DNA from 4 places in the Bacillus sp. T3 genome. Region 1 is predicted to be linked to each of the others. Evidence: a T-box and tRNA genes for the amino acid it is inferred to sense, from the RefSeq annotation. Region 1 holds a T-box; the other regions hold tRNA genes.
The links. A T-box is a leader RNA that pairs with one kind of tRNA and senses whether it is charged. The one in region 1 lies ahead of pheS (phenylalanine--tRNA ligase subunit alpha), so its partner is inferred to be a tRNA-Phe.
Positions count from the first base shown of each region.

Region 2: it has a tRNA-Phe gene. The T-box ahead of pheS (phenylalanine--tRNA ligase subunit alpha) is inferred to sense a tRNA for this amino acid. The anticodon was not compared.
Region 3: it has a tRNA-Phe gene. The T-box ahead of pheS (phenylalanine--tRNA ligase subunit alpha) is inferred to sense a tRNA for this amino acid. The anticodon was not compared.
Region 4: it has a tRNA-Phe gene. The T-box ahead of pheS (phenylalanine--tRNA ligase subunit alpha) is inferred to sense a tRNA for this amino acid. The anticodon was not compared.

Region 1 covers NZ_CP137761.1:1,172,666-1,177,933, reverse strand. Annotated here, with positions in the region: gene pheT (phenylalanine--tRNA ligase subunit beta) at 1-2,025, opposite strand, end outside; gene pheS (phenylalanine--tRNA ligase subunit alpha) at 2,044-3,087, opposite strand; T-box leader at 3,354-3,650, opposite strand; partial or broken gene RGF10_RS06010 (TrmH family RNA methyltransferase) at 3,714-4,476, opposite strand; gene sspI (small acid-soluble spore protein SspI) at 4,602-4,811, shown strand; gene RGF10_RS06000 (M42 family metallopeptidase) at 4,899-5,268, opposite strand, start outside.
Region 2 covers NZ_CP137761.1:4,253,081-4,258,348, reverse strand. Annotated here, with positions in the region: tRNA gene RGF10_RS21880 (tRNA-Glu) at 1-37, shown strand, start outside; tRNA gene RGF10_RS21875 (tRNA-Val) at 44-119, shown strand; tRNA gene RGF10_RS21870 (tRNA-Thr) at 123-198, shown strand; tRNA gene RGF10_RS21865 (tRNA-Lys) at 205-280, shown strand; tRNA gene RGF10_RS21860 (tRNA-Leu) at 296-380, shown strand; tRNA gene RGF10_RS21855 (tRNA-Gly) at 388-462, shown strand; tRNA gene RGF10_RS21850 (tRNA-Leu) at 471-560, shown strand; tRNA gene RGF10_RS21845 (tRNA-Arg) at 597-670, shown strand; tRNA gene RGF10_RS21840 (tRNA-Pro) at 679-755, shown strand; tRNA gene RGF10_RS21835 (tRNA-Ala) at 777-852, shown strand; tRNA gene RGF10_RS21830 (tRNA-Met) at 876-952, shown strand; tRNA gene RGF10_RS21825 (tRNA-Ser) at 1,032-1,124, shown strand; tRNA gene RGF10_RS21820 (tRNA-Met) at 1,297-1,370, shown strand; tRNA gene RGF10_RS21815 (tRNA-Asp) at 1,374-1,450, shown strand; tRNA gene RGF10_RS21810 (tRNA-Phe) at 1,491-1,566, shown strand; tRNA gene RGF10_RS21805 (tRNA-Tyr) at 1,596-1,680, shown strand; tRNA gene RGF10_RS21800 (tRNA-His) at 1,687-1,762, shown strand; tRNA gene RGF10_RS21795 (tRNA-Gln) at 1,779-1,853, shown strand; tRNA gene RGF10_RS21790 (tRNA-Gly) at 1,926-1,999, shown strand; tRNA gene RGF10_RS21785 (tRNA-Ile) at 2,005-2,078, shown strand; gene RGF10_RS21780 (ATP-binding protein) at 2,348-3,964, opposite strand; gene RGF10_RS21775 (DUF5634 family protein) at 4,368-4,670, opposite strand; gene RGF10_RS21770 (NADH:flavin oxidoreductase) at 4,868-5,268, shown strand, end outside.
Region 3 covers NZ_CP137761.1:4,096,839-4,102,106, forward strand. Annotated here, with positions in the region: partial or broken gene RGF10_RS23990 (CHASE4 domain-containing protein) at 1-586, opposite strand, end outside; tRNA gene RGF10_RS20920 (tRNA-Leu) at 1,215-1,296, opposite strand; tRNA gene RGF10_RS20925 (tRNA-Leu) at 1,320-1,405, opposite strand; tRNA gene RGF10_RS20930 (tRNA-Cys) at 1,441-1,514, opposite strand; tRNA gene RGF10_RS20935 (tRNA-Gly) at 1,529-1,603, opposite strand; tRNA gene RGF10_RS20940 (tRNA-Gln) at 1,609-1,683, opposite strand; tRNA gene RGF10_RS20945 (tRNA-His) at 1,701-1,776, opposite strand; tRNA gene RGF10_RS20950 (tRNA-Trp) at 1,789-1,862, opposite strand; tRNA gene RGF10_RS20955 (tRNA-Tyr) at 1,871-1,955, opposite strand; tRNA gene RGF10_RS20960 (tRNA-Phe) at 1,998-2,073, opposite strand; tRNA gene RGF10_RS20965 (tRNA-Asp) at 2,079-2,155, opposite strand; tRNA gene RGF10_RS20970 (tRNA-Met) at 2,160-2,233, opposite strand; tRNA gene RGF10_RS20975 (tRNA-Val) at 2,265-2,340, opposite strand; tRNA gene RGF10_RS20980 (tRNA-Glu) at 2,357-2,431, opposite strand; tRNA gene RGF10_RS20985 (tRNA-Ser) at 2,451-2,542, opposite strand; tRNA gene RGF10_RS20990 (tRNA-Asn) at 2,547-2,621, opposite strand; rRNA gene rrf (5S ribosomal RNA) at 2,642-2,758, opposite strand; rRNA gene RGF10_RS21000 (23S ribosomal RNA) at 2,871-5,268, opposite strand, start outside.
Region 4 covers NZ_CP137761.1:1,015,946-1,021,213, forward strand. Annotated here, with positions in the region: rRNA gene RGF10_RS05155 (23S ribosomal RNA) at 1-1,574, shown strand, start outside; rRNA gene rrf (5S ribosomal RNA) at 1,687-1,803, shown strand; tRNA gene RGF10_RS05165 (tRNA-Val) at 1,816-1,891, shown strand; tRNA gene RGF10_RS05170 (tRNA-Thr) at 1,895-1,970, shown strand; tRNA gene RGF10_RS05175 (tRNA-Lys) at 1,977-2,052, shown strand; tRNA gene RGF10_RS05180 (tRNA-Leu) at 2,066-2,150, shown strand; tRNA gene RGF10_RS05185 (tRNA-Gly) at 2,157-2,231, shown strand; tRNA gene RGF10_RS05190 (tRNA-Leu) at 2,239-2,327, shown strand; tRNA gene RGF10_RS05195 (tRNA-Arg) at 2,338-2,411, shown strand; tRNA gene RGF10_RS05200 (tRNA-Pro) at 2,420-2,496, shown strand; tRNA gene RGF10_RS05205 (tRNA-Ala) at 2,518-2,593, shown strand; tRNA gene RGF10_RS05210 (tRNA-Met) at 2,614-2,690, shown strand; tRNA gene RGF10_RS05215 (tRNA-Ile) at 2,701-2,777, shown strand; tRNA gene RGF10_RS05220 (tRNA-Ser) at 2,794-2,887, shown strand; tRNA gene RGF10_RS05225 (tRNA-Met) at 2,922-2,995, shown strand; tRNA gene RGF10_RS05230 (tRNA-Asp) at 2,999-3,076, shown strand; tRNA gene RGF10_RS05235 (tRNA-Phe) at 3,098-3,173, shown strand; tRNA gene RGF10_RS05240 (tRNA-His) at 3,204-3,279, shown strand; tRNA gene RGF10_RS05245 (tRNA-Gly) at 3,291-3,364, shown strand; tRNA gene RGF10_RS05250 (tRNA-Ile) at 3,370-3,446, shown strand; tRNA gene RGF10_RS05255 (tRNA-Asn) at 3,464-3,538, shown strand; tRNA gene RGF10_RS05260 (tRNA-Ser) at 3,547-3,637, shown strand; tRNA gene RGF10_RS05265 (tRNA-Glu) at 3,646-3,717, shown strand; gene RGF10_RS05270 (hypothetical protein) at 3,989-4,126, opposite strand; gene glgB (1,4-alpha-glucan branching protein GlgB) at 4,337-5,268, shown strand, end outside.

The sequences.
Region 1 (5,268 bases):
TGGATGAATTTGACCAATAAAACCAATTTCAACACCATTTAGCAATACCGCTGCTGTACGACCTGGGTGCATATTATCAAGTACAGCCTGGCGATACTCCACCTGCTGCGTAAGCCCTAGTTTCGCAAACATTCCTTCGACAATTCCTTTTAGCACGAAGAAATCTACAGGTTTCTTTTCTCCTTGCCATAAATGTGAATGCCAAAGTCCAGTAATGGCCCCAGCAACATGCTCCTGCTCATCAGGTAATACATCAGCTCCATTTGCTAAAAATACCGCACCGACTTCATACAAGCTAATGCTATCATTTTGACGAGCTGTGTTGTATTTTAAGCCCTCTAATAGCTGAGGGACAAGGCTTAAGCGCAGCATACTACGCTCTTCACTCATTGGCATTGCAAGGCGAATTGGTTCTCTTTTTTCAAGCGCAAATTGCGCGGCCTTTTCAGCACTTGTTAATGAATAAGTAACAGCTTGATACAGTCCAGCACCCTCTAAGTAGCGACGCACTACTCGACGTTTTTGCTGAACATCTGTTAAATAGCCAGGGTTAGATGAACCGATAGGCAATGTCATTGGTAAATAATCATAGCCATAAAGACGAGCAACTTCTTCAATTAAATCCTCTTCAATCGTAATATCACCACGACGAGTAGGTACAGTAACCGTTAATAAATCATTGTCTACAACTACTCCAAATTGAAGTCGTTTAAAAATATCTTGAACTTCATCCATTGTTAATTGTGTACCAATAACGGAATTAATTTTATCAAGGGTAATCGCTACAACTGCTGGACCCTCTTTATACGTATCCACTTCAACTGTACCTTCTAGAACTTCCCCACCAGCATATTCTGCGATTAAGGCTGCTGCTCGTTCTGCCGCGGCTCTGACGCGGCTAGGATCCACACCTTTTTCATAACGAGTGCTTGCTTCACTGCGCAGGCCATGGTCTTTCGATGCTTTGCGGATTACACCGCCAGTAAAATAGGCCGATTCTAACAGTACCGTTGTTGTATCTGCCTGAACTTCAGAGTTCGCTCCACCCATCACACCAGCTAATGCAACAGGAACGGAGCCGTTTGTAATGACAAGATGATCAGCTGCTAACGTCCGCTTTACATCATCTAACGTAATGATATCTTCTCCAGCCTGCGCACGACGAACTAGCACTTCTTTTGAACCAAAGCGATCATAATCGAACGCATGCAGTGGTTGACCATATTCAAGCAAAATATAGTTCGTAATATCAACAACATTGTTATGTGGACGAATACCTGCTGCCATAAGACGAGTTTGCATCCAAAGTGGCGATGGGCCAATTTTTACATTTTTAATAATCTTTGCCGTATAAATTGGATTATCAGCCTCTGCTTCAACTGTTACCTTAACATAATCAGCTGCTTTTTCGGCTGAAGCTTCGATTTGAGCTTGTGGTAATGTTACTTCTTTCCCTAAAATAGCAGCTACCTCATAAGCAACACCCAGCATACTTAATGCATCTGCACGATTTGGTGTTAGGCTAAGCTCGAGGATTTGATCGTCACGGTTCAACATAGCCAACGCATCTTGACCAACCTCAGTATCATTCGGAAAAACAAAGATCCCTTCAGAATATTCCTTAGCGACTAGCTTGCTTTCAATTCCAAGCTCCTGCAAGGAACAAATCATTCCGTTCGATTCTTCTCCGCGCAGCTTTGCTTTTTTTATTTTAAAATTACCCGGAAGAACCGCACCAACGGTCGCAACAGCCACCTTTTGACCTGCTGCAACATTCGGAGCACCACAAATGATTTGGACAGGCGCTTCTCCACCAAGGTCGACCTGGCATTTGCTTAATTTATCAGCATTTGGATGCTGTTCACGTTCTACAACATGACCAACCACAATGCCCTTCATTCCTTCATTAAGGACTTCAACACCCTCAACTTCAATTCCGCTTTTCGTAATTTTATCGGCTAGTTCACTAGCTGAAATTCCAGTTAGGTCCACATATTCCTGGAGCCATTTATATGATACGAACATAATAATACGTCCCCCTATTTATAATGATTCATGTAAAGAGAATTGCTTTAAGAAACGAATGTCATTTGTATAATAATGACGAATATCATCAACACCATATTTCAACATCGCAATTCTTTCTGCACCCATTCCGAATGCAAACCCAGTGTATTTTTTCGAATCAAAACCAGCCATTTCCAGTACATTCGGATGCACCATGCCTGCTCCTAATACTTCAATCCAACCAGTTCCTTTACATACGTTACAACCTTTACCGCTACATATTTTACAAGAAATATCCACCTCAACAGATGGTTCTGTAAAAGGAAAGAAGCTAGGTCTTAGGCGAATCTCACGATCTTCACCGAACATTTTCTTTGCGAATACATCAAGTGTACCTTTTAGGTCGCTCATACGAATATTCTCGTCTACGACAAGTCCTTCAATTTGCATAAATTGATGGGAGTGTGTCGCATCATCATTATCACGACGATAAACCTTCCCAGGGCAGATAATTTTAACAGGGCCTTTTCCTTGTTTCTTTTCCATTGTCCGCGCTTGCATTGGAGACGTATGGGTACGAAGCAGAATATCCTCTGTAATATAGAACGAATCTTGCATATCGCGTGCTGGATGTCCTTTTGGAAGATTTAATGCTTCAAAGTTGTAATAATCCGATTCAACTTCTGGTCCTTCGGCAATCGTATAGCCCATGCCTACGAATAAATCTTCAATTTCTTCAATAATTCTTGTCAGTGGATGGTGATTTCCTGTTTTAACAGGTCGTCCAGGCAAGGTAACGTCAATTGTTTCAGCTGCAAGTCTTTCGTTGATTGCTGCTGCTTCTAAATGTTGTTGCTTTGCTTCGATTTTGCTTGCAATTTCCTCACGCACTTCATTGACGAGTGCACCCATTTTTGGACGTTCTTCAGCAGAAAGCTTTCCCATTCCTCTAAGGACTTCTGTGATAGGACCTTTTTTCCCTAAATATGAAACACGAATGTCGTTAAGCTCCTTCAAATTTGCAGCTTGCTCAATTTTTTCAAGAGCCTCAGTTTGCAGTTCCTGTAATCTTTCCTGCATGTGTACTTCCTCCTTTATTTACTTCGTTTTGCTTCTTAGCAAAACCATTCTTTAACAAAAGTTGTGTTAAATTAGAATGTTGATTTCCACTCCAGGCGCTCAGCGACCCAGCGGGGAGTCCTGGAGCCTCCTCGGCGCTTTAGCGCCTGTGGGGTCTCCCGCGACACCTTCTCCGGCAGGAGTCTCGCACCTTCCGCTCCAATCAACATTGTGCAAAAAAATTAATAATTTACATTAACACAAACACAAAAAAACCCCGTGCCCGAAAAAGGGACGAGGTTTGGTTCGCGGTACCACCCTTATTAACAAGCAAAAATAAGCCTGTTCGCTTCATTACGATAACGGCTTGTGGCCGATACATCTTTACAATTCGAAAAGCGAAATCGACTAGCTCAACGGCGACTGAAAAATGACGCCTAGGCTAAACACTAATGAATTGGTCCCAATGCCAACTCCTGGAGGTGAACTTCACTTACCCTTATTCCATAAAAATGCTTGCAGTCAACGGCATTTTCTCCCTAAATGGCAGGCAATAAGCTACTTTTCTCCATCATCGTTTTTTTGTTCATGCAATTTGCAGTTAATTATAGTATATTTTTCTAGCATATTCAAATGTTTCTAGAAAATTAACTGCCCTTTTTTAAGTAGTAAAGTAAAATGCCCGATGCAACTGCAACATTTAACGATTCGCTTTTACCTAAAATTGGGATATACAAATTCTTTGTTGTTTGAGCAAGTAAGTCTTTATTAACGCCACTGCCCTCGTTTCCAACAATTAAGGCAAAGCTTGTTGATGGCAGTACCTCAGTATAAACCTGTCCATTTTCAAGCGCTGTCCCGTATACCTGGTATTTCTGCTTGTATGAGCTTTTCGAGCCAAGGTTGAAGGTCATCCGTTATAATCGGTAAATGAAAATGGCTACCTTGTGCCGAGCGCAAAACCTTTGGATTATAAATGTCGACACTGCCCTTCCCTACGACTACCACATCTATGCCCGCTGCATCTGCAGTCCGAATCATCGTTCCAACATTCCCTGGATCCTGAACAGCATCAATGAATAAGAATGTTTTACCTGACACTTTCGTCCGATCCATTTGCTCTTGTTGGCAAATTGCCACTACACCTTGTGGAGCCTCTGTATCACATAATACTTTGATGACATCCTCGGTCACACTTGTAATCGGAATTGCGCCAACATCCCATTTCATAGGGATATCAACTTCCACTTGAATAATTAACTCAAGGATGGCTCCTTCTTTTTTCAACGCTTCCTCAACGAGGTGGAAGCCCTCAATTAAAAATGTCCCCGTTTTATCGCGTTCTTTTTTTGTTAAAAGCTTTTTCCATTCTTTTATCTGTGGATTTTTAACAGAGTGAATGTGCTTCACAATGGTCACTCCTCTAAATTTCGATTTCAATTTCTATATTATAGCCTAATTACGATACATAAAAAAACGTTTTATCGCAAATGCTAGAGTAGTAATGGAAATGGATAATAAAGGAGCGAATAAAAATGAATTTAAATTTACGTCATGCTATTATACAAAATGTATCAGGGAACTCACAGGATGAGCTTCGTGACACGATTGTCGATGCGATTCAAAATGGTGAGGAAAAGATGCTACCTGGTCTTGGCGTTTTATTTGAAGTAATTTGGCAAACAGCCTCAGAGGATGATCGTGTTGAAATGTTACAGATGCTTGAGAGTGGGTTAAAGAAGTAAGACGTTTACTTAAGCAGCGGCTTGGGCACTTACAACTGAGCATATAAAAGAGGTTACTGCAGTTCATTACAGTAACCTCTTTTTATTTTATTGATAGGTAATCCGATCAACAGTCTCGCAATCCAAGCGTTTAATCACTTCGACGACCAATTTAACAGCATTTTCGAAGTCATCGCGATGAAGCATCGCAGCATGAGAATGTATATAGCGCGTTGCAATCCCTATTGATAAAGCTGGCACGCCATTATGGGACAGGTGAATCGCACCGGAATCTGTTCCCCCACCAGGCATCGCCTCATATTGATAAGGAATTTCCTGTTCATCCGCCACATCTGTAATAAAGTCGCGCAAGCCTTTATGGGATACCATCGATGCATCATAAAGAACAATTTGCGGACCCGCACCCATTTTGCCTAACGCCTCTTTCTCTGAAACCCCTGGAGTATCTCCAGCAATT
Region 2 (5,268 bases), 1.5 Mb from region 1:
GGCGGTAACACGGGTTCGAATCCCGTAGGGGTCACCAATATGTGGAGGATTAGCTCAGCTGGGAGAGCATCTGCCTTACAAGCAGAGGGTCGGCGGTTCGAGCCCGTCATCCTCCACCATATGCCGGTTTAGCTCAATTGGTAGAGCAACTGACTTGTAATCAGTAGGTTGGGGGTTCAAGTCCTCTAGCCGGCACCATTTTTCGAGCCATTAGCTCAGTTGGTAGAGCATCTGACTTTTAATCAGAGGGTCGAAGGTTCGAGTCCTTCATGGCTCACCATTAATATGAATATATGCGGGTGTGGCGGAATTGGCAGACGCACTAGACTTAGGATCTAGCGCCGCAAGGCGTGGGGGTTCGACTCCCTTCACCCGCACCATATATTCGCGGAAGTAGTTCAGTGGTAGAACACCACCTTGCCAAGGTGGGGGTCGCGGGTTCGAATCCCGTCTTCCGCTCCAATGATATTGCCGGGGTGGCGGAACTGGCAGACGCACAGGACTTAAAATCCTGCGGTAGGTGACTACCGTACCCGGTTCGATTCCGGTCCTCGGCACCATTTTTGTTTTGTGATAGCAAATCAAAAAAACTATATGCGCCCGTAGCTCAATTGGATAGAGCGTCTGACTACGGATCAGAAGGTTATGGGTTCGACTCCTTTCGGGCGCGCTTAATTACGGGAAGTAGCTCAGCTTGGTAGAGCACTTGGTTTGGGACCAAGGGGTCGCAGGTTCGAATCCTGTCTTCCCGACCATTAAAACTTCTCATTGTGTATGGGGTCTTAGCTCAGCTGGGAGAGCGCCTGCCTTGCACGCAGGAGGTCAGGGGTTCGATCCCCCTAGACTCCACCAAAAACATCTTAAATATAATTTTTGGCGGTGTAGCTCAGCTGGCTAGAGCGTACGGTTCATACCCGTAAGGTCGGGGGTTCGATCCCCTCCGCCGCTACCATTTTTTTGAATTTTAAGCCTCGCTGTTTAGAATTAAAAAATGCTCATGACTGTTTGAGTCTTATATGATTTATTTATATGGAGGAATACCCAAGTCCGGCTGAAGGGATCGGTCTTGAAAACCGACAGGCGGGTTAAACCGCGCGGGGGTTCGAATCCCTCTTCCTCCGCCATATTTATATCAAATTTAAAATTTTACCGTCGCGGGGTGGAGCAACGAGTGTTACTTCATTGATAAAACTGCGAGTTGTACCGATTGAGCAGCTCCTTGAGTATGCTAACTGAAATCGGGACAGCCCTTACTAAGACTTAGGGCATGAAGAAAACTTTATAAATTTTTACCGTCGCGGGGTGGAGCAGCCCGGTAGCTCGTCGGGCTCATAACCCGAAGGTCACAGGTTCAAATCCTGTCCCCGCAATATGGTCCGGTAGTTCAGTTGGTTAGAATGCCTGCCTGTCACGCAGGAGGTCGCGGGTTCGAGTCCCGTCCGGACCGCCATATTTATACCAGTAGTGATTCCTACTGTTGAAAGTAATGTGGCTCAGTAGCTCAGTCGGTAGAGCAAAGGACTGAAAATCCTTGTGTCGGCGGTTCGATTCCGTCCTGAGCCACCATGAAATTTATTTATATTTCTTTCTTATATGGAGGGGTAGCGAAGTGGCTAAACGCGGCGGACTGTAAATCCGCTCCCTCAGGGTTCGGCGGTTCGAATCCGTCCCCCTCCACCATTTATGGCGATTGTGGCGAAGTGGTTAACGCACCTGATTGTGGTTCAGGCATTCGTGGGTTCGATTCCCATCAGTCGCCCCATTTTAATAACTTTTATTGGGCTATAGCCAAGCGGTAAGGCAACGGACTTTGACTCCGTCATTCGTAGGTTCGATCCCTGCTAGCCCAGCCATTTGTATACAATAAAGCTAAGAGGTTCAAATCCCAGTCTCAAATCTGGTGTTGCCTTCAAAATTTTAAATATGCGGGTGTAGTTTAGTGGTAAAACCACAGCCTTCCAAGCTGTTGTTGTGGGTTCGATTCCCATCACCCGCTCCAAATATGGGCCTATAGCTCAGCTGGTTAGAGCGCACGCCTGATAAGCGTGAGGTCGATGGTTCGAGTCCATTTAGGCCCACTCTATATTTGCAAAGATTTAGCAAAGACAGTGATAGAATTATGTCGTAGCTAAGTGGAGATAATCCTATAAGGTGCGAAATATTAAGAAAGGGTAAAGCCGTATGGCTTTACCCTTTCTTTTTCTGTGATAAAGGATGGAGCATAAAATAACCATTGTGAAAAAGAATCTACCAATATAAAGATAAAGTAGGTAAGGTAAAAAACGACACCTAAAAGTATACTAGGTGCCGTTTTACTATATAGATATTTTTGAAAATCTCAACATTATTACATTTGTGAGTCTATGAAAGGAAGCTCGATAATAAATTCAGTTCCATTTTCGTTACTGTTCGCCTGAATTGAGCCATGATGGTTCTCGACTATTTTTTGAGACACTGATAAACCTAGTCCAGTACCAATATCCTTAGTAGAAAAGAATGGTTCGAATATATGAGTAAGAACAGAAGCGTCGATTCCTTTTCCATTATCACTAAAGATAAATTGAACGTGGGAGTTAGCTAGTTTGGTTTTGATTTTAATGTTTAGCGGCTTATTCCCTTTAGCCTGCATGGAATTTTGAAATAAATTGATAAATACCTGCAACAATTCTTCACGATTACAATGGATGGAAAGATTTTTTGTTGCAGGATGAATGTCTACGTTTATTTCAATATTGTGAAGCAATGCTTCACTTTCGAGAAATTTCCATAGGTAGTCAACAAGGAAATGTTGCACCTGTATAATTTCAAATTCTTTTGCCGCAGGCTTTGCGATTCTCAAGAAATCAGTAATGATTTTATTAGCACGGTCAATTTCTGGAATTAATAAACTGGAGAAAAGTTGCGATGTTTTTGGATCAACATCTTTTTCAAGAAACTGTAAATATCCTCTAACGGTTGTTAACGGATTTCTTATTTCATGTGCAATACCTGCTGCAATTCGACCCGCAAGACCCTGTTTTTCAGCCTGTTTTATTTTTTCCTCCATTAAATACCGATCAGTAATGTCCCTGAACTTTGCGAAAGCTCCGACCACTTTTCCTTCCTCATAGATGGGTTGGGCATCTAATAAACAGACTACTGGTTTTCCGGCAGAGTTATTAAATTTCAGTTCTACATTTTCAAATATTTCTTCACATTCAATTACGCGTTTAAAATGATTTCCAATAAAAGCGGACTTATATATGCTCGTTCCTAAATCAGATTTTCTACTTAAGTTTAATATTTTTTCAGCAACCGTATTAATATCTGTTGTAATACCCGCTTCATCTGTAATGACGATCCCATTTTTTGATTTGCTTAACATAACTTGATTCATGATACTAAGGGTTCGATTTTGTTTTCTTAGTAACAGTTCTCTTTCAATTGAATCTACAACCTGAGATAGCATAGATAAAAATAGGGGATTTTGATAAGCAATGGGCATCATAATACCAACACTACCAAGTAAATTATTTTCATCCGTATAATGGAATGGTGCACCATAACAAGCAATTTCATGAAGAAACTTATGATAATGATCTTCGCCTATTAATCTTACAGGATGTCTTTGCTCTAATGCCAAGCTAACTACGTTAGTACCCATGTCTTCCCTGGAAAAACGACATCCCAATTTTATTCCTAATTGCTCTACGGTTGCCTTTATAGTTTCGTCACCAACTGTATCTAATAAATATCCTTCAGAATCAGAGATGGCAATTAATAAAGGGGTTCCTTTTAAGGAATCCAAAAGTTTATAGGAGAAAAAACTAACAACAGATAAAATCTCATTGTAAGCCTTTCTTTTGATGAAAAGTTCTTGTTCCGTCATAATTTTTTTTGGAAACGTTATTTCATTAGGATTCATTCCACTTTCTTCACACATTTTATTTGATTGCGATATATAGTTTGGTTCTTTTTCAGTCATCCTGTAGACTCCTCAACGTTGTCAGAAATACAATATTGCTTTATTTATTAATAAAAGATAAATGTATTATATACTTTATAAAAATACCAATACAATTATAACAAATAGAATGGTTATATGAACAAAGGAATTAATGGTTGAAATGAAAGCGACAAGGAGTAGAGGGGCAAAATTGACCATAAATAAAGGATATAGGGAAGACCATGCTTTTGGACATGATTTTTCCTGTATCCTTTTTGAAAGATAAGAAAGTATAAAATTTTGATGGGTGTCCAGCTCCAGGCGCCATCGGCTCGAGGTCACAAGCCAATCCGTCCAAAAGGTTAAAGAACAACCTTTCGGCCAGCTCGTCTTGTGCTTGTCGCCGATAGGCGGGCGCCTTGCGCTTTTGTTCTGTTAATGATTATATATCTCGAAGGGCACTTTCGACATTTTGATAACCGCCATGATCTTTCCTATCTGGTTCGTCCGTTTCCACCGTCCAATTTTGGTTTAATGGTGCTAGTTCACCATTATTATTCTTCATAAATGGAGTATGAATATGATAGGTTTTGTCACCTTTTTTAGCTGAATAGCCAATGTAGTATTGATTACCTTGGCCATGTTCTTCAAACACTCCGATATCATCTAAACCAAATTGTTGAAGATAGGGCTGAAAGGACTGCTGCAATTGATTGATGATTTGCTCTCTTGATAAGTATTCCATTTCATTCACTCCTCCTATGATCCTCTCTTTAATATGGCTAATTTTAGTAATATTAAACGAGGTATTTCTAAGAAGTTGTTATTGTACTGAAATGTCGTATTCCACTCTTTTACTAACATTGTCAATATTTTTAAATAATATTTGAGAAAGTTGTATTAGAGTGAAGAATAAGTCATTCATGGTAAGGGAGAAGGAAAATGAATCATAGCAAAATATTATTACAGCGACAGGCGATTAAAAATCTTGTGTTCAAAAATCGCTATGTTTGTGCACCCTTTGATATATCGAAAGCAACACAGGATGGGCTTATTACGGAGGAATTATTGTCCATATATGAGCAGCGCAAAGGGCCAGCCTTAATTGTCGTTGAACAGGCGGCTATTAATCGAGCAGGGCAATATCGAGAGAAACTTGTATATGTGGACCGTGATGAATGCATCGAGGGGTTGGTGAAGCTTGCTGATGTTATCCATAAAAATGAACAAATTGCGGTTGTTCAAATTAATCACGCAGGGAGTGCTGCCGACCCTGTGTTAACGGGTATGGAGGCAGTCGCTCCATCCGCAGTGATGCATCCAGTTTTGCAGCGTTCGATGCC
Region 3 (5,268 bases), 1.7 Mb from region 1:
ACGTATCCTGAATATCCCCTAACGCTTTATTATCAAGTATTCTTCCAAAAATCAATATACCAGTTGGTTTAGCATCCCCGTCTTCATTTGTGATTTTAGATGCAGCGATTACAGCTAAGCCTTTTTCCGTTTCCATTAATCCCGTAATTTCATTCTTAGTTTCTAAACTTTCAATAATTGTTTTATTAGATAACCTACCAACAAACTCTTTTACATCTCCAACTTGAGAGATGACATTACCCTTTAAATCAGTAGTGGTTATAAAGGAAACATTTGGGATAACCTCAACGCCAACATTAACATTTTCCTCAATCCAAGGAATATCTTTATTTTTCACAGCTTCTCTATTTTCTTCCCAATTGGAATTAGTCTTTATAACTCCAAGTAGATTTTCACCAAAATTTTCAAATATCTTTTGAGATATCTCGTTTGCTACAAGGACTCGTTCTCGTTCCATTTTAGTCAGATCTTTTTCAATACTGGTATGTAGAAAATACCCAAGAATTAATATAGGTATTACTAAAAATATGATAAAGAAACCTATCATTTTAGTTAGTAAAGATTGGGGAATTTTATTTTTTTTCATATACGCCTCCACATAATAATTAATTAAATAAAACTTACTTCTAATACTTTTTTATCATGATTAACTTAAACATCATTCATGCTATGCACGGAATTTTTAATTACCTTTATAAATGATTAATTTGAAATCACCTCATAGTTTAAAATACAAAGAAAATCCTTGAAATTTTATATTACAATAGTCCTAAAACAAATGTTATTCAATAGTGAATTTGTCATAGAATATTCGAATATTTTAAACTTTAAAAAGTTATTTATTATCAAATTAAGAAAAATCTAATTATAAATGGGATGTGTATCTATTCTCTATTGCAGATGAAAACTTGTATCAGCCTCTCAGGTCAATCATTTCCACAAAGGCTCCAGGGGATCGCGGTAGGGTTGTTGAAACGTTACAATGATCAGTTACTAAACAATCTTTAATCAGTTGAATTTAGGTCTTTTGTTGGGGAATTAGTAAATATGGATGTATGAGGTCTTAAATTTCTAATTTTGCGACCATCAAAAAAATTATGCACCATTTTATGTATACGATATTTTTGTAGGAATCAAACTTGAGATTAATAAAAAAACGTTTCTTACACATTGTAAGAAACGTTTTTTTATCGCAATAACATGCGATGAGTTGATACCGGTGGTCGGGGTCGAACCGACACTCCAGAAGGAACACGATTTTGAGTCGTGCGCGTCTGCCAATTCCGCCACACCAGGCGCGGTATTATTAACTTTTTAAATGCCGAGGGCCGGAATCGAACCGGTACGGTAGTCACCTACCGCAGGATTTTAAGTCCTGTGCGTCTGCCAGTTCCGCCACCCAGGCGTAAAAATCTAGCTAAAAGTTATTTATCAAATAAATGGAGGCGGCAACCGGATTCGAACCGGTGGTAAAGGTTTTGCAGACCTCTGCCTTACCACTTGGCTATGCCGCCATGTTAATTAAAATTGGAGCGGAAGACGGGATTCGAACCCGCGACCCCCACCTTGGCAAGGTGGTGTTCTACCACTGAACTACTTCCGCGAAAATGGCTGGGCTAGCAGGGATCGAACCTACGAATGACGGAGTCAAAGTCCGTTGCCTTACCGCTTGGCTATAGCCCAATATTAATTAATTATAATGGGGCGACTGATGGGAATCGAACCCACGAATGCCTGAACCACAATCAGGTGCGTTAACCACTTCGCCACAATCGCCACTATAAAATTTGGCAGGGGTAGTAGGAATTGAACCCACACCAAAGGTTTTGGAGACCTTCGTTCTACCTTTAAACTATACCCCTATAATAAATGGTGGAGGGGGACGGATTCGAACCGCCGAACCCGGAGGGAGCGGATTTACAGTCCGCCGCGTTTAGCCACTTCGCTACCCCTCCACATATAATAATCATTTTTATTTTAAGTCATATAACTATAAATGGTGGCTCAGGACGGAATCGAACCGCCGACACAAGGATTTTCAGTCCTTTGCTCTACCGACTGAGCTACTGAGCCATAAATGGCGGTCCGGACGGGACTCGAACCCGCGACCTCCTGCGTGACAGGCAGGCATTCTAACCAACTGAACTACCGGACCGTTATTGCGGGGGCAGGATTTGAACCTGCGACCTTCGGGTTATGAGCCCGACGAGCTACCGGGCTGCTCCACCCCGCGACGGTAAAAATTATTTATTCTTTTAAAAATATGGTGGAGGATGACGGGCTCGAACCGCCGACCCTCTGCTTGTAAGGCAGATGCTCTCCCAGCTGAGCTAATCCTCCACAAACATTTAGATAATGGTGACCCCTACGGGATTCGAACCCGTGTTACCGCCGTGAAAGGGCGGTGTCTTAACCGCTTGACCAAGGGGCCATATTGTTTAAAGTTATAATGGCGGAGAGCAAGGGATTTGAACCCTTGAGACAGGGTTACCCGCCTACACGATTTCCAATCGTGCTCCTTCGGCCACTCGGACAGCTCTCCAATATGGCTCCGCAGGTAGGACTCGAACCTACGACCGATCGGTTAACAGCCGATTGCTCTACCACTGAGCTACTGCGGAATAATAAAATTTTGTAACAGCCCAGGCAACGTCCTACTCTCACAGGGGGAGAGCCCCCAACTACCATCGGCGCTGAGAAGCTTAACTTCCGTGTTCGGTATGGGAACGGGTGTGACCTTCTCGCTATCGCCACCAGACTATTATTTTCATAAAGACATTATTTATTATAATAATGTTTTTATATTTTTGCAAGAGAATTTTTATTTCATTCCCTCAAAACTAGATAATGTAGAAGAAGTAAAACGTTTTTTGGTTAAGTCCTCGATCGATTAGTATCAGTCAGCTCCACATGTCGCCACGCTTCCACCTCTGACCTATCAACCTGATCATCTTTCAGGGATCTTACTAGCTTGCACTATGGGAAATCTCATCTTGAGGGGGGCTTCATGCTTAGATGCTTTCAGCACTTATCCCGTCCGCACATAGCTACCCAGCTATGCCTTTGGCAAGACAACTGGTACACCAGCGGTGCGTCCATCCCGGTCCTCTCGTACTAAGGACAGCTCCTCTCAAATTTCCTGCGCCCACGACGGATAGGGACCGAACTGTCTCACGACGTTCTGAACCCAGCTCGCGTACCGCTTTAATGGGCGAACAGCCCAACCCTTGGGACCGACTACAGCCCCAGGATGCGATGAGCCGACATCGAGGTGCCAAACCTCCCCGTCGATGTGGACTCTTGGGGGAGATAAGCCTGTTATCCCAGGGGTAGCTTTTATCCGTTGAGCGATGGCCCTTCCATGCGGAACCACCGGATCACTAAGCCCGACTTTCGTCCCTGCTCGACTTGTAGGTCTCGCAGTCAAGCTCCCTTGTACCTTTACACTCTACGAATGATTTCCAACCATTCTGAGGGAACCTTTGGGCGCCTCCGTTACTTTTTAGGAGGCGACCGCCCCAGTCAAACTGCCCACCTGACACTGTCTCCTACCCCGATTAGGGGTATGGGTTAGAATTTCAATACAGCCAGGGTAGTATCCCACCGATGCCTCCACCGAAGCTGGCGCTCCAGGTTTCTACGGCTCCTACCTATCCTGTACAAGCTGTACCAAAATTCAATATCAGGCTACAGTAAAGCTCCACGGGGTCTTTCCGTCCTGTCGCGGGTAACCTGCATCTTCACAGGTACTATAATTTCACCGAGTCTCTCGTTGAGACAGTGCCCAGATCGTTACGCCTTTCGTGCGGGTCGGAACTTACCCGACAAGGAATTTCGCTACCTTAGGACCGTTATAGTTACGGCCGCCGTTTACTGGGGCTTCGGTTCAAAGCTTCGCTTGCGCTAACCTCTCCCCTTAACCTTCCAGCACCGGGCAGGCGTCAGCCCCTATACTTCGCCTTGCGGCTTTGCAGAGACCTGTGTTTTTGCTAAACAGTCGCCTGGGCCTATTCACTGCGGCTCTTCTAGGCTTTAACACCCAAAAGAGCACCCCTTCTCCCGAAGTTACGGGGTCATTTTGCCGAGTTCCTTAACGAGAGTTCTCTCGCTCACCTTAGGATTCTCTCCTCGACTACCTGTGTCGGTTTGCGGTACGGGCACCTTTTATCTCGCTAGAGGCTTTTCTTGGCAGTGTGGAATCAGGAACTTCGGTACTATATTTCCCTCGGCATCACAGCTCAGCCTTTACGGAAACGGGATTTGCCTCATTTCCAGCCTAACTGCTTACACGCACATATCCAGCAGTGCGCTTACCCTATCCTCCTGCGTCCCCCCGTTGCTCAAACGATAATGAGGTGGTACAGGAATATCAACCTGTTATCCATCGCCTACGCCTTTCGGCCTCGGCTTAGGTCCCGACTAACCCTGAGCGGACGAGCCTTCCTCAGGAAACCTTAGTCATTCGGTGGATGGGATTCTCACCCATCTTTCGCTACTCATACCGGCATTCTCACTTCTAAGCGCTCCACCAGTCCTTACGGTCTAGCTTCAACGCCCTTAGAACGCTCTCCTACCACTGACATCGTAGATGTCAATCCACAGCTTCGGTGATACGTTTAGCCCAGGTACATTTTCGGCGCAGAGTCACTCGACCAGTGAGCTATTACGCACTCTTTAAATGGTGGCTGCTTCTAAGCCAACATCCTGGTTGTCTAAGCAACTCCACATCCTTTTCCACTTAACGTATACTTTGGGACCTTAGCTGGTGGTCTGGGCTGTTTCCCTTTTGACTACGGATCTTATCACTCGCAGTCTGACTCCCACGGATAAGTCTTTGGCATTCGGAGTTTGTCTGAATTCGGTAACCCGATGAGGGCCCCTAGTCCAAACAGTGCTCTACCTCCAAGACTCTTACTACGTGAGGCTAGCCCTAAAGCTATTTCGGAGAGAACCAGCTATCTCCAAGTTCGATTGGAATTTCTCCGCTACCCACACCTCATCCCCGCACTTTTCAACGTGCGTGGGTTCGGGCCTCCAGTTGGTGTTACCCAACCTTCACCCTGGACATGGGTAGATCACCTGGTTTCGGGTCTACGACCACATACTAATACGCCCTATTCAGACTCGCTTTCGCTGCGGCTCCGTCTTCTCAACTTAACCTTGCATGTAATCGTAACTCGCCGGTTCATTCTACAAAAGGCACGCCATCACCCATTAACGGGCTCTGACTACTTGTAGGCACACGGTTTCAGGATCTCTTTCACTCCC
Region 4 (5,268 bases), 160 kb from region 1:
AGGAAGGCTCGTCCGCTCAGGGTTAGTCGGGACCTAAGCCGAGGCCGAAAGGCGTAGGCGATGGATAACAGGTTGATATTCCTGTACCACCTCATTATCGTTTGAGCAACGGGGGGACGCAGGAGGATAGGGTAAGCGCACTGCTGGATATGTGCGTGTAAGCAGTTAGGCTGGAAATGAGGCAAATCCCGTTTCCGTAAAGGCTGAGCTGTGATGCCGAGGGAAATATAGTACCGAAGTTCCTGATTCCACACTGCCAAGAAAAGCCTCTAGCGAGATAAAAGGTGCCCGTACCGCAAACCGACACAGGTAGTCGAGGAGAGAATCCTAAGGTGAGCGAGAGAACTCTCGTTAAGGAACTCGGCAAAATGACCCCGTAACTTCGGGAGAAGGGGTGCTCTTTTGGGTGTTAAAGCCTAGAAGAGCCGCAGTGAATAGGCCCAGGCGACTGTTTAGCAAAAACACAGGTCTCTGCAAAGCCGCAAGGCGAAGTATAGGGGCTGACGCCTGCCCGGTGCTGGAAGGTTAAGGGGAGAGGTTAGCGCAAGCGAAGCTTTGAACCGAAGCCCCAGTAAACGGCGGCCGTAACTATAACGGTCCTAAGGTAGCGAAATTCCTTGTCGGGTAAGTTCCGACCCGCACGAAAGGCGTAACGATCTGGGCACTGTCTCAACGAGAGACTCGGTGAAATTATAGTACCTGTGAAGATGCAGGTTACCCGCGACAGGACGGAAAGACCCCGTGGAGCTTTACTGTAGCCTGATATTGAATTTTGGTACAGCTTGTACAGGATAGGTAGGAGCCGTAGAAACCGGAGCGCCAGCTTCGGTGGAGGCATCGGTGGGATACTACCCTGGCTGTATTGAAATTCTAACCCATACCCCTGATCGGGGTAGGAGACAGTGTCAGGTGGGCAGTTTGACTGGGGCGGTCGCCTCCTAAAAAGTAACGGAGGCGCCCAAAGGTTCCCTCAGAATGGTTGGAAATCATTCGTAGAGTGTAAAGGCACAAGGGAGCTTGACTGCGAGACCTACAAGTCGAGCAGGGACGAAAGTCGGGCTTAGTGATCCGGTGGTTCCGCATGGAAGGGCCATCGCTCAACGGATAAAAGCTACCCCTGGGATAACAGGCTTATCTCCCCCAAGAGTCCACATCGACGGGGAGGTTTGGCACCTCGATGTCGGCTCATCGCATCCTGGGGCTGTAGTCGGTCCCAAGGGTTGGGCTGTTCGCCCATTAAAGCGGTACGCGAGCTGGGTTCAGAACGTCGTGAGACAGTTCGGTCCCTATCCGTCGTGGGCGCAGGAAATTTGAGAGGAGCTGTCCTTAGTACGAGAGGACCGGGATGGACGCACCGCTGGTGTACCAGTTGTCTTGCCAAAGGCATAGCTGGGTAGCTATGTGCGGACGGGATAAGTGCTGAAAGCATCTAAGCATGAAGCCCCCCTCAAGATGAGATTTCCCATAGCGCAAGCTAGTAAGATCCCTGAAAGATGATCAGGTTGATAGGTCAGAGGTGGAAGCGTGGCGACATGTGGAGCTGACTGATACTAATCGGTCGAGGACTTAACCAAAAAACGTTTTTCTTCTTCTACATTATCTAGTTTTGAGGGAATGAAATAAAAATTCTCTTGCAAAAGTATAAAAACATTATTATAATAAATAATGTCTTTATGAAAATAATAGTCTGGTGGCGATAGCGAGAAGGTCACACCCGTTCCCATACCGAACACGGAAGTTAAGCTTCTCAGCGCCGATGGTAGTTGGGGGCTCTCCCCCTGTGAGAGTAGGACGCTGCCTGGGCTGTTACAAAATGGAGGATTAGCTCAGCTGGGAGAGCATCTGCCTTACAAGCAGAGGGTCGGCGGTTCGAGCCCGTCATCCTCCACCATATGCCGGTTTAGCTCAATTGGTAGAGCAACTGACTTGTAATCAGTAGGTTGGGGGTTCAAGTCCTCTAGCCGGCACCATTTTTCGAGCCATTAGCTCAGTTGGTAGAGCATCTGACTTTTAATCAGAGGGTCGAAGGTTCGAGTCCTTCATGGCTCACCATTTTAAAATATATGCGGGTGTGGCGGAATTGGCAGACGCACTAGACTTAGGATCTAGCGCCGCAAGGCGTGGGGGTTCGACTCCCTTCACCCGCACCATATTTTGCGGAAGTAGTTCAGTGGTAGAACACCACCTTGCCAAGGTGGGGGTCGCGGGTTCGAATCCCGTCTTCCGCTCCAGATTTTTGCCGGGGTGGCGGAACTGGCAGACGCACAGGACTTAAAATCCTGCGGTAGGTGACTACCGTACCGGTTCGATTCCGGTCCTCGGCACCACTTTAATAATGCGCCCGTAGCTCAATTGGATAGAGCGTCTGACTACGGATCAGAAGGTTATGGGTTCGACTCCTTTCGGGCGCGCTTAATTCCGGGAAGTAGCTCAGCTTGGTAGAGCACTTGGTTTGGGACCAAGGGGTCGCAGGTTCGAATCCTGTCTTCCCGACCATTAAAACTTCTCATTGTGTATGGGGTCTTAGCTCAGCTGGGAGAGCGCCTGCCTTGCACGCAGGAGGTCAGGGGTTCGATCCCCCTAGACTCCACCAACTATCTTAATCAAAATTATGGCGGTGTAGCTCAGCTGGCTAGAGCGTACGGTTCATACCCGTAAGGTCGGGGGTTCGATCCCCTCCGCCGCTACCATATTTTTTTAGGACCTTTAGCTCAGCTGGTTAGAGCAGACGGCTCATAACCGTCCGGTCGTAGGTTCGAGTCCTACAAGGTCCACCATGAATATCTTATATGCGGAGGAATACCCAGAGTCCGGCTGAAGGGATCGGTCTTGAAAACCGACAGGCGGGTTAAACCGCGCGGGGGTTCGAATCCCTCTTCCTCCGCCATTATTTTAAACAAATTAATAAAATTTTTTATTGTCGCGGGGTGGAGCAGCTCGGTAGCTCGTCGGGCTCATAACCCGAAGGTCGCAGGTTCAAATCCTGCCCCCGCAATATGGTCCGGTAGTTCAGTTGGTTAGAATGCCTGCCTGTCACGCAGGAGGTCGCGGGTTCGAGTCCCGTCCAGGACCGCCATTTTTATGAAAAGAAATGTATGGCTCAGTAGCTCAGTCGGTAGAGCAAAGGACTGAAAATCCTTGTGTCGGCGGTTCGATTCCGTCCTGAGCCACCATTATCATGCTAAAAAAAGTGTGAAATGATGGCGATTGTGGCGAAGTGGTTAACGCACCTGATTGTGGTTCAGGCATTCGTGGGTTCGATTCCCATCAGTCGCCCCATTTTAATATTCGCGGGTGTAGTTTAGTGGTAAAACCACAGCCTTCCAAGCTGTTGTTGTGGGTTCGATTCCCATCACCCGCTCCAAATATGGGCCTATAGCTCAGCTGGTTAGAGCGCACGCCTGATAAGCGTGAGGTCGATGGTTCGAGTCCATTTAGGCCCACCATATGTTTTTACTAACGTTCCGCAGTAGCTCAGTGGTAGAGCATTCGGCTGTTAACCGAACGGTCGTAGGTTCGAGTCCTACCTGCGGAGCCAATTTATTTGGGGAAGTACTCAAGAGGCTGAAGAGGCGCCCCTGCTAAGGGTGTAGGTCGGGTAACCGGCGCGAGGGTTCAAATCCCTCCTTCTCCGCCAGATAAATTGGCCCCTTGGTCAAGCGGTTAAGACACCGCCCTTTCACGGCGGTAACACGGGTTCGAATCCCGTAGGGGTCATAAAAAAGCTATTAACTACATGTTAATAGCTTTTTTATTGTTTTCATAGATTTGATTTGCAATCGAATTCCTTACGAATAAATTACATTTCTACTATCACACCGTGTAGTAATTCTCTCAAATAAATAATTAAAACTGATACGTTTTTTTAAAAAAACAATAAAGCGCTTACTTAAAAGTGTTATATCTAAATAATAATTAGTATAGGACTAAAGACTTATCTTAAATCCTGTTCTATATCCTCCTCTGGTAAATTTCTTCCTGGATTGCTTTAATCGAGATCGGATGTGAATCCGGTAGAAGGACCTCTAAACATATCACCTGTTGCTAGTATTTTTTCATCAGGTGCTTCAAATAATGGAACCTCACCCTGCTTGTTTTCTAGTCTTTTTCCAGTCTGGTCTTTCATAAAAAATTCTCCTTTCAATTTATATGTTTATTTTGTCATATTACCATGATTATTATGTCGAAACGGAGTAGAATGCCGAGAATAACCTCGTTATGTATCATATATTACGATTTGTTGTCTTAATATTTGGAAAATTATTTCTAGGATAATATTGTAGAGAATAGTATAGTTTTAAATAGGCCAAGTAAAAAAAGAGTGGCGGGGTGTCAAATGACAGTGAAAACATTTTTACCTACTGAGTATGAATTGTATCTCTTTCACGAGGGTACATTGTTTGAAAGCTATCAATTATTTGGAGCTCATATTTTTGAAGAGGGAGATCGCTCATTTACTAGATTCTGTGTTTGGGCGCCTCATGCTAAGGAAGTAAACCTTGCTTGCGATTTTAATAATTGGAATGGAAATGGGTATGCCTTTCATAAGTTAAATAAAGAAGGTGTTTGGGTACTCGTTCTCGAGGGGAACCTAGAGGGCTGTCTATATAAGTATGAAATTATTTCACAAGATGGGGAAAGGCTGTTAAAAGCAGATCCCTATGGTTTTTATTCAGAACTGAGACCACGCACAGCATCCGTTGTTTATAACTTAGAGGGTTATAAATGGAACGACCAAGCATGGAAAAGAAAAAAGGCAAGGAAAAGTGCTGCGGCGGAACCGATGGTCATTTATGAAGTACATGCGGGTTCATGGAAAAAGAAGCCGGACGGAAGCTTTCTAAATTACAGAGAATTTGCTGATGAGTTAATTCCTTATGTACTTGATGGGGGATTTACCCACGTGGAATTATTACCACTCGTTGAACACCCGCTCGATATTTCATGGGGCTATCAAGGTGTAGGTTACTATTCTTTAACTAGCCGATACGGTACACCAGAAGATTTTATGTATTTTGTTGATCAATGTCATCAGAATGGATTGGGAGTCATTCTGGATTGGGTACCAGGGCATTTTTGTAAAGATGCACACGGACTGTACCGCTTTGATGGAGATTACACCTATGAATATAAAGCCACAAACGATCGTGAAAATCACGTTTGGGGAACGGCAAACTTTGATTTAGGAAAAAGTGAAGTTCATAGCTTTTTGATTTCAAATGCACTGTTTTGGATGAAGTATTACCATGTTGATGGGTTTAGAGTCGA